DNA from 3 places in the Microbispora sitophila genome. Region 3 is predicted to be linked to each of the others. Evidence: predicted binding sites of a transcription regulator. Region 3 holds the regulator's gene; each other region holds the start of a gene.

Region 1 (5,447 bases), on a different contig from region 3:
CGAGGGGCGGGCCAAGTTCAGCACCTGGCTGCACATCGTGACCGTGAACTGCGCCAGGACCACCTACCGCTCGCTCAAGCGGCGCTCGTCGGAGCAGGCGGAGGAACTGCCCGAGCAGCGGCCCGATCCGCGGCGGGTGAGCGTCATCGCCGGCTCGCGGCTCGACCTGCTCGACGCGATGGAGGCGCTGGAGGCCGAGCGGCCCGACCTCGCCCAGGCGCTCGTGCTGCGCGACATCTGCCAGCTCGACTACTCGGAGGTCGCCGACCAGCTGAAGATCCCCCTCGGGACGGTCAAGTCCCGTATCCACCAGGCGCGCAAGTACGTGCAGAGCGCCCTCGGTGAGGCGTACGGCTGATACGAAACGTCTCGCTATGTGAGACGTCGGAACGGACACCGGGGACGCCGGGGTACAGTGCTAGGGACCTTCCCCGGAAGGTCTTACAACTGAACATGCTCATCCAGAGGGGTGGAGGGACCGGCCCTGCGAAGCCCCGGCAACCTCCCCGGTGTCGAACTCGTGCCCACGAGGCCCGGCCGGGACAGGTGCCAATTCCGGCTCGCGGCCAAGGTGGTCGCGAGCGAAGATGAGGGAAAGGCCTCGCTTCATGGCGCACACCAGCACTGCCGCGAACACCGTCGAGTTCGGCCCCGCCACCGGTCTTTCGTGTCGCGAATGCGGCGCTCTTTATGACCTCGGTCCGATTTTCGCCTGTACGGAGTGTTTCGGCCCACTTGAGGTGGCGTACGACTTCGGCGAGGTTCGCCGGGAGGACATCGAGTCGGGCCCGGCGAACATCTGGCGATACCGCTCCCTGCTCCCCGTTCCCGCCGGAGTGGCGGCCAAGCCCAACCTCCAGCCCGGCTGGACCAAGCTCGTGAAGGCCGACAGGCTGGCGGCCGAGCTGGGCCTGCGGTCGCTTCACGTCAAGGACGACTCCGGCAACCCGACCCACTCCTTCAAGGACCGGGTCGTCGCGATCGCGCTGGAGGCCGCGCGCAACTTCGGCTTCCACACCCTGTCGTGCTCCTCGACCGGCAACCTCGCCGGCGCGGTGAGCGCGGCCGCCGCCCGGGCCGGGCTGGACTCCTGCGTGTTCATCCCCGCCGACCTGGAGCCGGCCAAGGTCACCATGGCCGCCGTGTACGGTGGCCGCCTGGTCGCCATCGACGGCAACTACGACGAGGTCAACCGCTTCTGCTCCGAGCTCATCGGTGACGAGCTGGGCGAGAAGTGGGGCTTCGTCAACGTCAACCTCCGGCCCTTCTACGCCGAGGGCTCCAAGACGCTGGCGTACGAGATCGCCGAGCAGCTCGGCTGGCGGCTGCCCGACCAGATCGTCATCCCGGTGGCCTCCGGCTCCCAGCTCACCAAGATCGACAAGGGTTTCCGTGAGCTGATCAAGCTGGGGCTGGTCGAGGAGCGGCCCTACCGGATCTTCGGGGCGCAGGCCGAGGGCTGCTCGCCGGTCTCCCGGGCCTTCAAGGCCGGGCAGGACGTCGTGCAGCCGGTGCGGCCCGACACCATCGCCAAGTCCCTGGCGATCGGCAACCCGGCGGACGGGCCGTACGTGCTCGACATCGCGCGGCGGACGGGCGGCGCGGTGGAGGACGTGAACGACCGGGAAGTGGTCGAGGCCATCCGCCTGCTGGCCAGGACCGAGGGCGTCTTCGCCGAGACCGCGGGCGGTGTCACGGTCGGCGTGCTGCGCAAGCTGGTGCGCGAGGGCCGCCTCGACCCCGACGCCGAGACCGTGGTGCTGAACACCGGCGACGGGCTGAAGACGCTCGACGCGGTGGCCGAGCACGCCCGTCCCGCCGCAGTCATCCGTCCCTCTCTCGACGCGTTCCGTACGGCATTTGCCAACTGAAAGCGTTTCAAAAGGCCCATCGGTAGTAACGAAAGCGAGCGAACAATGAGCGTTTCCGTGCGGATTCCGACGATTCTCCGGACGTACACCAACGGAGCCGCGGAGGTGAGCGGGGAGGGGGGAACGCTCCGGGAGGTCCTGCAGAAGCTGGACGCGGACTACCCCGGCATCGGCGGGCGCATCCTGGACGAGACGGGTAAGATCCGGCGTTTTGTCAACGTCTACGTCGGGGAAGAGGATGTCCGATTCGCCGACGGTCTGGACACCGCCACGCCGGACGGGGTGCAGATTTCGGTCATCCCCGCCGTCGCCGGAGGCTGAGCCGCCGCGCCGGGGCCGAGCACCTGACATGCACTTCTATCGATGAAGAAGTCATGCGATGCCATGGCAAATGGTGCAGCTCTCAACTATTCAACAGCAAAGTGAATATTCTTCGATCCCGCTTTGAGCGAACGCCAAGTAGTAGTTTGCGGATTGACTCTGTTGTCCTACGCCTTGACACGGGTATGGTCGAGGACGATCGACAAAACCGGGGGCTTCTTGGGTGTGGTCCCCAGCCCAGCAAGAGGAGTCGGAAGTGGCGCAGGGCACCGTCAAATGGTTTAACGCGGACAAGGGCTACGGCTTCATCGCGGTAGACGGTGGTAAGGACGTGTTCGTCCATTACTCGGCAATCCTGATGGACGGCTACAAGGCCCTCGAGCAGGGTCAGCGGGTTGAGTTCGACATCACGCAGGGTCAGAAGGGCCCGCAGGCGGAAGCCGTACGGGCCGTCTGATCCCGTCATCGACCTTGGAAGGCCCGGCACGCGGACACCGCGTGCCGGGCCTTCCGCTTCGCTCGTCGGGGCGCTCTTATCCGCGGGGTCGCGCCGGAGGCGCGCCGGGAGCACAGCCCTCGTCACGTGCTCGCTCGTTCCTCGGTCCAGACACCGGCGCGCCCCTCCGGCTCGCTCGGTGTCTCCCGCTTCGCACTGGTCTGGACATACCGTCCAAGCTGGTCAGCACGGCTTCCGCTTGCACTCTCATGGGTAGAGTGCTAAATACTTGTTTGGCACTCTGAGGTCGAGAGTGACAACAACCGGGATCGGGGCGATGGGGCCCGCGCAGGGATAGCGGGTCCGCGCCGTCGCGGGCGTCGGCTCGGTCCGTTGAAGACACCCTGCTACTGGGAGGTCTAGCCTAATGGCAGCCAAGATGATCGCGTTTGACGAGGACGCCCGGCGCGGTCTCGAGCGCGGTATGAACCAGCTCGCCGACGCCGTGAAGGTGACCCTCGGCCCCAAGGGCCGCAACGTCGTGCTGGAGAAGAAGTGGGGCGCCCCCACGATCACCAACGACGGTGTCTCCATCGCCAAGGAGATCGAGCTCGAGGACCCGTGGGAGAAGATCGGCGCCGAGCTCGTCAAGGAAGTCGCGAAGAAGACCGACGACGTCGCCGGTGACGGCACCACGACGGCTACCGTGCTCGCCCAGGCGCTGGTCCGCGAGGGTCTGCGCAACGTGGCCGCCGGTGCCAACCCGATGGCGCTGAAGAAGGGCATCGAGGCCGCCGTCGAGCGTGTCAGCGAGGAGCTGTCGAAGCTCGCCAAGGACGTGGAGACCAAGGAGCAGATCGCCTCCACCGCCTCCATCTCCGCCGCCGACACCGAGATCGGCGCTCTCATCGCCGAGGCGATGGACAAGGTGGGCAAGGAAGGCGTCATCACCGTCGAGGAGAGCAACACCTTCGGCCTGGAGCTGGAGCTCACCGAGGGCATGCGCTTCGACAAGGGCTACGTGTCCGGCTACTTCGTGACCGACCCCGAGCGCATGGAGGCGGTCTTCGAGGACCCGTACATCCTGATCGTCAACTCCAAGGTCTCGGCGAACAAGGACCTGCTCCCGCTGCTCGACAAGGTCGTGCAGTCCGGCAAGCCGCTGGTCATCATCGCCGAGGACGTCGAGGGCGAGGCCCTGGCCACCCTGGTCGTCAACAAGATCCGCGGCCTGTTCAAGTCCGTGGCCGTCAAGGCTCCGGGCTTCGGCGACCGCCGCAAGGCCATGCTGGGCGACATCGCCATCCTGACCGGTGGCCAGGTCATCTCCGAGGAGGTCGGTCTCAAGCTCGAGAACGCCACCCTCGACCTGCTCGGCCGTGCCCGCAAGGTCGTTGTCACCAAGGACGAGACCACGATCGTCGACGGCGCCGGTGACGCCGAGCAGATCGCCGGCCGGGTCAACGAGATCCGCGCCGAGATCGAGCGCACCGACTCCGACTACGACCGCGAGAAGCTCCAGGAGCGCCTCGCCAAGCTGGCCGGCGGCGTCGCCGTCATCAAGGCCGGCGCGGCCACCGAGGTCGAGCTCAAGGAGCGCAAGCACCGCATCGAGGACGCCGTCCGCAACGCGAAGGCCGCGGTCGAGGAGGGCATCGTCCCCGGCGGTGGCGTGGCCCTGCTGCAGGCCGGCGCCAACGCGTTCGACAAGCTCGAGGTCAACGGCGACGAGGCCACCGGTGCCGCGATCGTCCGCAAGGCCCTCGAGGAGCCGCTGAAGCAGATCGCCGTCAACGCCGGCCTCGAGGGCGGCGTCGTGGTGGAGAAGGTCCGCAACCTCCCGGCTGGTGAGGGCCTCAACGCCGCGACCGGCGAGTACGTCAACATGTTCGAGTCCGGCATCATCGACCCGGCCAAGGTCACCCGCTCGGCGCTGCAGAACGCGGCGTCCATCGCGGCGCTGTTCCTGACGACCGAGGCCGTCATCGCCGAGAAGCCCGAGAAGGAGAAGGCCCCCGCCATGCCCGGCGGCGGCGACATGGACTTCTGATCCATCTGCCTGCTTCGTCTCAACGGAAGGGCGGTTCCCCCTCGGGGAGCCGCCCTTTCCCGTTGTGCGCCTCAGGTGAGGCGCCTGACCCAGCGGGCGCAGTCGGTCTGCATCGCGTATCCCGCCGCCGTCCAGGCGTGGTGCGCCAGAGCGTTGTCGTGCAGGACCATCGCGTCCGCGCGGAACGCGCCGAACTTCCTGAACCGCTCCTCGGCAGCCCGGATCAGCCGCGATCCGATGCCCATGCGCCGGTGGGCCGGGTCCACGGCGAGCCGGTAGAGGTGGGCGCGCCAGCCGTCCCACCCGGCGATGAGCGTGCCGGCCATGCGGCCGTCGATCTCGGCGATGAGCAGCGCCTCGGGATCGCGTTCGATCAGAGCCACGACCTTGCCGGCGTCGTCGTGCCTGTCGGTGTTCTCCGCGGCCTCGAGCCAGAACCGCAGCACGGCTGGGACGTCGTCGAGCGCTCCGTGGCGGATGCGTACATCGGGCGGGTTCATCGCAGTTCCTCGGGAAGGTCGTGGCTGTGCAGGACGGTCAGTGACGTTACCGCCCGGGTGAGGACCACATAGAGCCGAGCGAGGCCGCGCTCCTCGGCCTCCGCGATCGCGGCCGGCTCGGCGACGATCACGTGGTCGTACTCCAGGCCCTTGGCGAGCGTCGCCGGCACCAGCAGCACCCGGTCGTCGCCCGTCGAGTCGGGACCGAGCACCGTGTGCGGCACCGCGGCGGCCTCCAGGGCCGCCGAGAGCGCGGGAAGGCCGGAGTC
Region 2 (5,447 bases), on a different contig from region 3:
CGCGAGGATGTCGGCGAGATGGCGGTCGACGGGCTTCATCGGCTCACTGTCCGGACTTGTTCAGGAACTCCCGCAGCCAGGGCAGGAACTCCGGAGCGAGATCGTCCCGGTTCGCGGCGAACTGCACCACGGTCTGCAGATACTCCAGCTTGTTGCCGGTGTCGTAGCGACGGCCGCGGAACAGCACGCCGTGCACCGGACCGCCCTCCTCCGGGCCCGTCGAGGCCAGCGTGCGCAGGGCGTCGGTGAGCTGGATCTCACCGCCACGCCCGGGCGGGGTGCGCTCCAGCACGTCGAACACGGCGGGGTCGATCACATACCGGCCGATGATGGCCCAGTTCGAGGGCGCCTCGTCGGCCGGGGGCTTCTCCACGAGGTCGGTGACGCGGACGACGTCGTCCTCGTCGGTCGGCTCGATGGCGGCGGCGCCGTACAGGGAGACCTGCTCGCGCGGCACCTCCATGAGTGCGACGACGCTGCCACCGTAGGTCGCGCGCACCTCGATCATGCGCTTGAGCAGCGGGTCGCGGGGGTCGATGATGTCGTCGCCGAGCAGGCAGGCGAACGGCTCGTGGCCGACGTGCTGCTTGGCACACAGGACGGCGTGGCCGAGGCCCTTGGGCTCGCCCTGCCGCACGTAGTGCATGGTGGCGAGATCGACAGGCTCCTTCACCTGGTTGAGCCGCTCCTCGTCGCCCTTGGCGCGAAGAGCGTCCTCCAACTCGTACGCTACGTCGAAGTGGTCCTCGATCGAGCGCTTGTTGCGGCCGGTCACCATGAGGACGTCGAGCAGCCCGGCGGAGACGGCCTCCTCCACCACGTACTGGATGGCCGGCTTGTCGACGATGGGCAGCATCTCCTTGGGGGTCGCCTTCGTCGCGGGAAGGAAGCGGGTGCCGAGACCCGCGGCGGGCACGACGGCTTTGGTCACGGGATCGAAGTCAGCCATGAGTAGACACTAACGGAGCAGTCTTTGGACAAGATGAACCTGCGTCGGCGTATCCTGCGCGGCCGGTCGGAACTCGATCCCAGGACGCTGCGCGAGTCGTCGGCGGCCATCAGGGAGTTACTCCTCGACCAGCCGTGGGTGCAGATGGCGGGGCTGGTGGCCTGCTATTGGTCGACCGGCACCGAGCCGTCCACACAGGGGCTGATCCTGGCCCTGTGGAAGCACGGCGCCACGGTGATGCTGCCGGTGCAGCGCCCGGACGGCGACCTCGACTGGGCGGTGTACGACGGCCCGGACTCGCTGGCGCCCGGCCCGAACGGGATCATGGAACCCGTGGACGTCCGGCGCGGCGTGGACGCGATCCGCACCGCCGCGCTGGTCATCGCGCCGGCCCTGGCCGTGGACCGGGTCACCGGCGTACGGCTCGGCCGCGGCGGCGGCTTCTACGACCGGGCGCTCGCCCGAGTCGGGCCGAACGTACCGACGGTGGCGCTCCTGCACGAGGGTGAGCTGATGGAAGGGGTCCCCACGGAGCCTCACGACCAGCGCGTACGCTTCGCCGCCCTTCCGAGCGGAATCGCCCGATTGGTACAGATGTGACAAGATTGGCCTAAGTGACGGCGAAGGGAGCGGGTGGGTCTGAACGTCTGGCTGCTCCTGTCCGCCGCCGTCGTCATCGCGGCCATCGCGTCCGTACGGATCGCGCACCGCACCGGCCTTCCCACGCTGCTCATCTTCCTCGGCCTCGGCCTGCTGCTCGGCGAGGGCGGCATCGGGGGCATCAACTTCGACAACGCCCAGATGGCCCAGCAACTCGGCCTGATCGCGCTCGCCGTGATCCTGGCCGAAGGCGGTCTCACCACCAACTGGAACCACGTACGCGACGCCGTGCCGGCCGCGCTCGTGCTCGCCACGGTCGGGATCGCGGTCAGCGTCGTCGTGCTCGCGGTGACCGTCGCCGCCCTCCTCGGCATGGAGTGGCGGATGGCGTTGCTGCTCGGCGCGTTCCTCGCGTCGACCGACGCGGCGGCCGTGTTCTCCGTACTGAGACGGCTACCGCTGCCGCCCCGGCTCGCCGGGATCCTGGAGGCCGAGTCGGGCTTCAACGACGCCCCGACCGTCATCCTCGTGATGATGCTGAGCGCGGGCCCGACGCTGACCCTCTCGCTGCCGCACGTCCTGCTGGAGACCGCCGTCGAACTGCTCATCGGCGCGGCCGTCGGCCTCGCCGTGGGACCGGCAGGGGTGTACGCGCTGCGCCGGGTCGCGCTGCCCGCCTCCGGCCTCTACCCGATCGCGGTCCTGGCGCTGGCGCTCGTCACCTACAGCGGGGCCACGCTGCTGCACGGCAGCGGGTTCCTCGCGGTGTACCTGACGACGCTGATCCTGGGCAACGCCCGTCTCCCCCACCGCGCCGCCACGCGCGGCTTCGCCGAGGGCGCCGCCTGGCTCGCCCAGATCGGGCTGTTCGTGATGCTCGGCATGCTGGCCGACCCGCGCGAACTGCCCGTCGTTTTCGTCCCGGCCCTGGTGTCGGGCCTGCTGCTGGTCCTGCTCGCCCGCCCGGCGTCCGTGCTGGTGTCGGGGGTGCTGGTGCGGCTCCTGCGCCTCGGTTCGCTGTCGTGGCGCGAGCAGGTGTTCCTGTCGTGGGCAGGGCTTCGCGGCGCGGTGCCCGTCGTGCTGGCCGCGATCCCCTGGGCCGCCGGCCTGCCCGGGGCGAAGAGCCTGTTCAACGACGTGTTCATCATCGTCATCGTGTTCACGTTCGTGCAGGGGCCCACACTGCCGTACCTCGCGCGGCTGCTCGGCGTGACGGCGGAGGGCGAGGCCCGTGACCTCGACGTGGAGGCCGCGCCGCTGGAGGAACTGAACGCCGACCTGCTGCAGGTCCGCATCCCGCGCGGCTCGCTCATGCACGGTGTGGAGATCTTCGAGCTCCGGCTGCCCGCGAACACCATGGTCACGCTCGTCGTACGGAACGGACAGTCGTTCGTGCCCACGCAGACGACCCGGCTGCTGGCGGGCGACCAGCTTCTCGTGGTCACCACGGCCGCCCAGCGGGAGACGGTCGAACGCCGCCTGCGCGCCGTCAGCCGCCGCGGCAAGCTCGCCGGCTGGTACGGCGAACGCGGCGGCTGACCGCTGTCGCCCGGCGGTTGTGCGGAGGTTTCGCGGGCGGATCGTGGGGTGAGCGAATGGGACGGCGCGGGGCAATAAACCGGGCTGGAGTGGCGTTTGGGCTTGTTGACTGCTTACCATTAGCAATCGACCCGGTCGAGTGCCAGTCTCAGGAGGAGCGAGTGCCTACCTACCAGTACGCCTGTACCGCTTGCGGTGAGCAGCTGGAGGCCGTCCAGAAGTTCTCTGACGACCCGCTCACGGAGTGCCCGGCCTGCCAGGGCAAGCTGCGCAAGGTCTTCTCCGCCGTTGGCATCGTGTTCAAGGGCTCCGGCTTCTACCGGACCGACAGCCGTTCGTCGAGCTCGTCGACGACCACGTCCACCACGACGACGTCGTCCTCGAAGCCGTCCGGCGACTCGGGCAAGAAGGAGCCCGCGACCTCCACGAGCTCGTCGAGCACCTCCTCGTCGAGCACGTCGTCGTCCGGCTCCACCGCCGCCGCCTGAGGTTATCCACAGGGGTCGGCGGGACGCGGCGGGTGTGCGGCGCCGTTCGCTAGGGTCGGCCCATGGTCAATCGCGCAGACATCGGGGTCATCGGCGGTTCGGGGTTCTACTCGCTGCTGGAGGACGCCGAAGAGATCGACGTGACGACGCCGTACGGCCCGCCGAGTGACTCGATCACCGTGGGCCGCATCGGCGAGCGGACCGTCGCGTTCGTCCCGCGGCACGGTCGCGGCCACACCTTCCCTCCCCACCGCATCCCCTATCGGGCGAACATGTGGGCCCTGCGGTCCCTCGGCGTCCGCCAGGTGCTCGCGCCCAGCGCGGTCGGGTCCCTGCGCCCGGAGATCGGCCCGGGCGCTCTCGTGATCCCCGACCAGCTCGTGGACCGCACGCAGGGCCGCGAGCAGACGTACTACGACGCGGGCGGGGCCGTGCACGTGTCGTTCTCCGACCCCTACTGTCCCTCCGGCAGGGCGGCCGCCGTGACCACGGCGCGCGAGACGGGCTGGGACACGGTCGACGGCGGCACTCTGGTCGTGGTCCAAGGGCCCCGCTTCTCCACCCGGGCCGAGTCGAAGTGGTTCTCGGGGGCGGGCTGGTCGATCATCGGCATGACCGGGCACCCCGAGGCCGTGCTCGCCCGCGAACTCGCCCTCTGCTACACGACGCTCGCCCTCGTGACCGACCACGACGCCGGCGTGGAGGCCGGTGAGGGGGTCACCCACGAAGAGGTCCTGGCCTTCTTCGCCGCCAACGTGGAGCGGATGCGCACTCTGGTCGCGCAGGTCGTCGAGGCCCTTCCGGAGGAGCGCCCCTGCCCCTGCGGCAACGCCCTCGACGGGATCAAGCTGCCGATCGAGCTCCCCTGACACGAGGTGGTCATGCGTGATCTGAGGCGGCTGACGGCGCGCCGTCGCCGTCCGATCGCCGCCGTCCTCGCCGGTATGGCGGTGGCCTGCGTGCTGCTGGCCGTCCGTAGTCCTGACGGGGTGGAGGTCCTCGCCGCCGCCCGCGACCTCACCGGAGGCCGGCTGACCGCCTCCGACGTCGTGGTCGTACGGCTCCCGCCCGACACGGTGCCCGCCGGGGCGTACGCGCCCGGCGCCCCGGTCTCGGGCCGCGTGCTCGCCGGTCCGTTGCGCCGGGGCGAACTCCTCACCGACGCGCGGCTGCTCGGCCCGGGCCTGTTCCGCCAGTCCCTGATCGGGCAGGCATCCGCCGGGCAGGAGCCGGTTGGGCAGGGCTCCGGCGGTCAGGCGTCCGGAGGGTCGGCCGGCGGTGGTCCGGCCGCGGGGCGATGGGCCCCGGCCACGCAATCGGGGGCTCCGGCCGCTGGGCCGGGGATGGCAGGGACGCCGGGAATGGCAGGGACGCCGGGGATGGTTGCGACGCCGGTCAGGATCGCCGATCCCGACGCCGCCCGCCTGCTCTCGCCGGGCGACGTGATCGACATCCTGGCGGCCTTCGAGGAGGGCCCTTTTCAGGCCCGGACCGTCGCCCAGGAGGTGCGGGTGATCGCCCGGCCGCCGGGCCGTACGGACGGCGGCGCGCTGCTCGTGCTGGCCACGACCCCCGGGCAGGCGGCCCAGCTCGCCCAGGCCCAGGCACAGGGCAGGCTCTCGGTGACCATTCACCCCCACTGATCGGCCGTGTCCGGCGGCGGATGACGCCGATCAGGCGGTGCTCGCCCCAGCCTGTCTCCAGGCCCGCTGGTCACGCGTGACCTGCTGGAGCATCTCCTTGAACCCGGCGTAGCGCTCGGCGCCGAGCATTCGTTCGTGCCGCTCCTCGATGGCGGCGAGGATGGCGCGCGCTTTGTTGATCTCGTCGATGCCGCGCTCGGTGGGGACGATGAGCTTGGCCCGGCGATC
Region 3 (5,447 bases):
CGGCGATCCCGTCCCCGCGAGCGGCGAGCTGCCGTCCGGGGCCCTCGACGGGCTCGGCTCCCGTCCGTTCGGCTTCTACGTCCACGTGCCGTTCTGCGCGACGCGCTGCGGCTACTGCGACTTCAACACCTACACCGCGGCCGAGCTGGGCCCCGGCGCCGCGCAGCGCGACTACGCCGCCACCGTGGTGGAGGAGATACGGCTGGCCCGGCGCGTGCTGGGGGACGCCGCGCCGCCCGTGGAGACCGTCTTCTTCGGCGGCGGCACGCCGACCCTGTTGCCCGCCGCCGACCTCGCACGGATCCTCGGCGCCATCGGCGAGGAGTTCGGCCTGCGGCCGGACGCCGAGGTGACGACCGAGGCCAACCCGGAATCGGTGGACGAGACCTACCTGAAGGAACTGCGGGCGGGCGGGTTCACCCGGGTGAGCTTCGGCATGCAGAGCGCGGGCGAGCACGTCCTTGCCGTGCTCGACCGGCGGCACACCCCCGGCCGGCCCGCCGAGGCCGTACGGGAGGCCCGCGCGGCCGGGTTCGAGCACGTCAACCTCGACCTGATCTACGGCACGCCGGGGGAGAGCGACGACGACTGGCGGGCCTCCCTGGAGGCCGCGCTGGCCGCCGGGCCCGACCACGTCTCGGCGTACTCCCTGATCGTCGAGGACGGCACCCGGCTCGCCGCCCGGATCCGGCGCGGCGAGCTGCCGATGCCGGACGACGACGTGGCGGCCGACCGTTACCTGATCGCCGAGGAGATGCTGACGGCCGCCGGCCTGAGCTGGTACGAGATCTCCAACTGGGCGGCGGGCGACGAGGCCCGCTGCCGCCACAACCTGCTGTACTGGACCGGCGGCGACTGGTGGGGGGCCGGGCCGGGGGCGCACAGCCACGTCGGCGGCACCCGCTGGTGGAACGTCAAACATCCCGCGGCGTACGCCGCCCGCCTGGCGGCCTGCACCTCGCCCGCGCACGCCCGGGAGGAGCTGTCGGCGGAGGACAGGGCCGTCGAGCGGGTCATGCTGGAGCTGCGCCTCGCCTCGGGCTTCCCGCTCGCCGACCTCGCCCCCCAGACGCGTACGGCGTGCGCGCGGGCGCTGGCGGAGGGGCTGCTGGAGGTGGAGGCGTTCAAGGCGGGCCGGGCCGTGCTCACGCTGCGCGGCAGGCTACTCGCCGACGCCGTGGTGCGGGACCTGACCCCCTAATCCTGAGCCGTGACAAAGTCGATCAGTTCTTCCACACGGCCGAGCAGTTCGGGCTCCAGGTCGGCGTAGGTCGTGACCCGGCCCAGGATGTGCCGCCACGCCTCCTGAGGGTCCATCCGCCAGCCGAGGGCGTCGATCACGCCCTCCTTCCAGGGCACGCCGCGCGGCACGTCCGGCCAGGCGGGGATGCCGAGCGCCCGGGGCTTGACCGCCTGCCAGATGTCCACGAACGGATGCCCGACGATGAGCACGTCGTCCCCGGACACCCGGGCGGCGATGCGGCTCTCCTTCGAGCCGGGCACCAGGTGGTCCACGAGCACGCCGAGCCGCCTGCCCGGCTCGGGGCCGAACTCCTCGACGATGGCCGGGAGGTCGTCCACGCCCTCCAGGTATTCGACGACGACCCCCTCGACCCGCAGGTCGTGCCCCCAGATCTTCTCCACCAGCGAGGCGTCGTGGACGCCCTCGACGTAGATGCGGCTCTCCCTGGCGACCTGTGCGCGCAGGCCCTCGACCGCGATCGACCCCGAGGCGCTCCGCAGCGGCCCCTTCGGACCGGCCTGGGGGCGCACCAGCGTCACAGGTTTGCCTTCGAGGAGGAAGCCGGCGGGCGTCAGCGGGAACACCCGCCGGCGGCCGAACCGGTCCTCCAGCGTCACGGCCTCCTTGTCGCAGGCCACCACGGCGCCGCAGAATCGGCCCTCGGCGTCCTCGACCACGAGGTCGGGCTCGGCCGGGATCTCGGGGATCTGCCCCCGCCGTGGCCGCCGCCAGTCTCCGGAAAGCACGTCCCGCCCGTACATGCGGGGAACGCTAGCAAATCACGCCATGCGACGGCGGGCGGCGGAGCGGCGCGCGAGCACGACGATGGTCACGATCAGCGCGGCCAGGAAGCCGACGGTGGGCAGAGCCAGCAGTGCGATCGCGCCGCCCACCAGCATGCCGGCCCCGCCGGCGAGCTGCTTGCCGACGCCGAACCGGACTCCGTCGCCCTCGCACGCGAGCTGGTAGGCGCCCGCCTTCGGCACGCCGGCCTCGAACAGCAGCTCCCAGGTCGTGCCGTTGAGCGTGACGGTCTGGGAGACGGCAGGCCGGGTCAGCCGCACCCGCGGGTCGGCGCCGTCGCCGAGCTGACAGCGGACGTCCGTGGGCTGGTCGACGGCCGCGTAGATCGCCGGCTTGTCCGCGGGGTCGAGCGCGACGTTCACCGACTGCCCGCCGGAGAAGGTCGTCGTGGGCGCGGCGTCGCCGATCGTGGAGAACAGGCCGCCGGCGAACCCGCCGACGCCCGCCACCAGCAGGACGACGAAGAGCACCCAGGAGAGGAAGATCCACAGCAGCCGGGGCCGGATCGGCCGGGGACCGGCGTACGGCGGGGGGAAGGGGTGCGGCATCCGCAAGGTCACGTCGGCCTGCGGCATGGGGCGGGGCACCCGCATGGTCACATCGGGGGTCTGAATCTCGTGCATAGGGTGAAGAGTCGACCATGTGACTTGCGGCCGATTTGGAGCTCGCTTGTCCTGGTGCCCTCCGCGTTATCGCACCACGTGGGGTGGTAGCCGTACACTTGGCACTCGGGAACACAGAGTGCCAGAGTCGGTGTTTCCAGGCACAGGGAGGTGACACATTGCTCGACGACCGCAAGCTCGCCGTCCTGCGCGCCATCGTCGAGGACTACGTGTCCACCAACGAGCCGGTGGGGTCGAAGGCCCTGGCGGACAGGCACAACCTCGGCGTCTCCCCGGCGACGATCCGCAACGACATGGCGGCGCTGGAGGAGCAGGGATACATCACCCAGCCGCACACCAGTGCCGGCAGGGTGCCGACGGACAAGGGATATCGCCTGTTCGTCGACCGGCTGTCGCAGATCAAGCCGCTGTCCGGCGCGGAGCGCAGGGCCATCGAGACCTTCCTCGCCGGGGCCGTGGACCTCGACGAGATCGTCATGCGCACGGTCCGGTTGCTCGCGCAGCTCACCCGGCAGGTCGCGGTGGTCCAGTACCCCTCGCTCACCAGGTCGTCGGTGCGCCACGTGGAGATCGTCCCGATCGCGGAGCGCCGGGTCATGCTGGTGCTGATCACGAACACCGGGCGGGTCGAGCAGCGGGTGGTCGACCTGCCCGAGGCCATCGCCGACGACAGGATCGCGAACCTGCGCGCCGTGCTCAACGCGTGCCTGGACGGCTGTGGCCTGTCCCGGGTGCCGGAGACCGTGGCCGACGTCCCCGACCGCCTGCCTCCCGAGGACAGGCCGGTGGCGGCCACGATCCTGTCCGTGCTCCTCGAGACGCTCGTCGAGCGGCACGAGGAGAAGATCGTCTTCGGCGGCACGGCCAACCTCGCCGCCGCCGACCTCAGCATCGGCCTGCGGGACGTGCTGGAGGCGCTGGAGGAACAGGTCGTCCTCATCCGCCTGCTGGGGGAGACCGGCGGGCTGTCCGAACTGACCGTCCGGATCGGATCCGAGAACCCCTACAGCGGGCTGCGCGGCACCTCTATCGTGGCCGCCGGATACGGTTCGGGTGACAGAGAACTGGCCCGGCTCGGAGTGCTGGGCCCGACACGAATGGACTATCCGGTGACGATGGGTGCGGTGCGCGCGGTGGCGCGTTACGTCGGCCAGATCCTGGCGGGGTCATAAGTGTCCAACGACTACTACGCGACCCTTGGCGTACGGCGCGACGCCAGCCAGGAAGAGATCAAGAAGGCGTACCGCCGTCTCGCCCGTGAACTGCACCCGGACGTCAACCCCGATCCGGAGACCCAGGAGCGGTTCAAGGAGATCAACCAGGCGTACGAGGTGCTGTCCGACGCCGGCAAGCGCCGCATGTACGACATGGGCGCCGACCCGTTCGGCGGCGGCGCGGGAGCCGGGGCCGGGGGTTTCGGCGCGGGCTTCCCGTTCAGCGACATCATGGACGCCTTCTTCGGCTCGGCGGGCGCCGCGCGGGGGCCCCGCTCCCGCGCCCGCCGGGGCCGCAACGCCACCATCCGGGTCGAGCTCGACCTGGCGGAGTCGGCCTTCGGCACGACCCGCGAGATCGTGGTCGACACGGCCGTGGTCTGCGAGGTCTGCCAGGGCTCCGGGGCGGCGGCCGGCACGCACCCCGACACCTGCGACATGTGCCACGGGCGCGGCGAGGTCTCGCAGGTGACCCGTTCGTTCCTCGGCCAGGTCATGACCTCCCGTCCCTGCCCCCAGTGCGGCGGGTACGGCAGCGTCATCCGGCACCCCTGCATGGAGTGCTCGGGCGAGGGACGGGTCAGGACCCGGCGCACGATCAAGGTCAGGATCCCGGCCGGCGTCGAGGACGGCACGCACATCCAGCTCGCAGGCGAGGGCGAGGTCGGCCCCGGCGGCGGGCCTCCCGGCGACCTGTTCCTGGAGATCGTCGAGCGGCCGCACCAGATCTTCGAACGGCGCGGTGACGACCTGCACTGCACGGTCCACATCCCGATGACCGCCGCCGCGCTCGGCACCTCGATCACGATCGAGACCCTCGACGGCGCGGAGGAGATCGACGTACGGCCCGGCACCCAGGCCGGCCAGGTCATTCCCCTGTACGGCAAGGGCGTCCAGCGGCTCAACGAGACCGGCAGGGGCGACCTGCTGATCCACGTGAACGTCGAGACGCCGACCAAGCTCGACCCGCAGCAGGAGGAACTGCTGCGCGAGCTGTCGAAACTGCGCGGAGAGGAGCGGCCGCCCGGCAAGTTCTCCCCGGGTCAGCAGGGCTTCTTCTCCCGCCTGCGGGACGCCTTCAACGGCCGCTGAGCTGATCGCATGACAGTTCCCGTGTTCCTGTCGGACGCGGCCGGCCAGGCGACGGACACGATCGTGCTCGACGGGCCGGAGGGGCGGCACGCCGCCGCCGTACGCCGCCTGCGCCCGGGGGAGCGGATCGACCTGACCGACGGCGCGGGGCGGGTGGCCGAGTGCACGGTCACGGCGGCCGGGAAGGACTCGCTGACCGCCGAGGTGCTGCGCCGGTTCGAGGTGCCGCCGCCCCGGCCGAGGCTGGTGGTCGTCCAGGGCCTGCCCAAGGGCGACAGGGGCGAGCTCGCGGTCGAGATGATGACCGAGGCCGGGGTCGACGTGATCGTCCCCTGGGCCGCCGCCCGCTGCGTCACCCAGTGGAAGGGCGACCGGGCCGCCAAGGCCCTCGCCCGCTGGCGCGGCACGGCCCGCGAGGCGGCCAAGCAGGCCCGGCGCTTCCACCTGCCCGAGGTGACCGAGCAGGCCACG

Evidence for each region. The regulator HrcA, encoded in region 3, represses chaperone genes, less so after heat shock. The targets are predictions, from matches to a motif close to TTGGCACTCTCNNNNNGAGAGTGCCAA.
Region 1: the regulator HrcA is predicted to act here: its motif matches at 2,887-2,913, upstream of groL (chaperonin GroEL).
Region 2: the regulator HrcA is predicted to act here: its motif matches at 3,208-3,234, upstream of IL992_RS49205 (FmdB family zinc ribbon protein).

What each region holds. Positions count from the first base shown of each region.
Region 1 is NZ_JADBGC010000019.1:157,312-162,758, reverse strand. It holds gene IL992_RS31295 (RNA polymerase sigma factor) at 1-358, shown strand, start outside; SAM riboswitch class I at 455-594, shown strand; gene thrC (threonine synthase) at 609-1,871, shown strand; gene IL992_RS31285 (MoaD/ThiS family protein) at 1,917-2,192, shown strand; gene IL992_RS31280 (cold-shock protein) at 2,449-2,649, shown strand; gene groL (chaperonin GroEL) at 3,056-4,678, shown strand; gene IL992_RS31270 (GNAT family N-acetyltransferase) at 4,750-5,178, opposite strand; gene IL992_RS31265 (HelD family protein) at 5,175-5,447, opposite strand, start outside.
Region 2 is NZ_JADBGC010000042.1:37,022-42,468, forward strand. It holds gene glp (molybdotransferase-like divisome protein Glp) at 1-39, opposite strand, end outside; gene galU (UTP--glucose-1-phosphate uridylyltransferase GalU) at 44-949, opposite strand; gene IL992_RS43410 (5-formyltetrahydrofolate cyclo-ligase) at 983-1,549, shown strand; gene IL992_RS43415 (potassium/proton antiporter) at 1,583-3,088, shown strand; gene IL992_RS49205 (FmdB family zinc ribbon protein) at 3,250-3,576, shown strand; gene IL992_RS43425 (S-methyl-5'-thioadenosine phosphorylase) at 3,639-4,445, shown strand; gene IL992_RS47290 (SAF domain-containing protein) at 4,458-5,219, shown strand; gene IL992_RS43435 (MarR family winged helix-turn-helix transcriptional regulator) at 5,250-5,447, opposite strand, start outside.
Region 3 is NZ_JADBGC010000006.1:129,573-135,019, reverse strand. It holds gene hemW (radical SAM family heme chaperone HemW) at 1-1,201, shown strand, start outside; gene IL992_RS12770 (DUF3097 domain-containing protein) at 1,198-2,004, opposite strand; gene IL992_RS12765 (hypothetical protein) at 2,023-2,670, opposite strand; gene hrcA (heat-inducible transcriptional repressor HrcA) at 2,829-3,842, shown strand; gene dnaJ (molecular chaperone DnaJ) at 3,843-4,976, shown strand; gene IL992_RS12750 (16S rRNA (uracil(1498)-N(3))-methyltransferase) at 4,986-5,447, shown strand, end outside.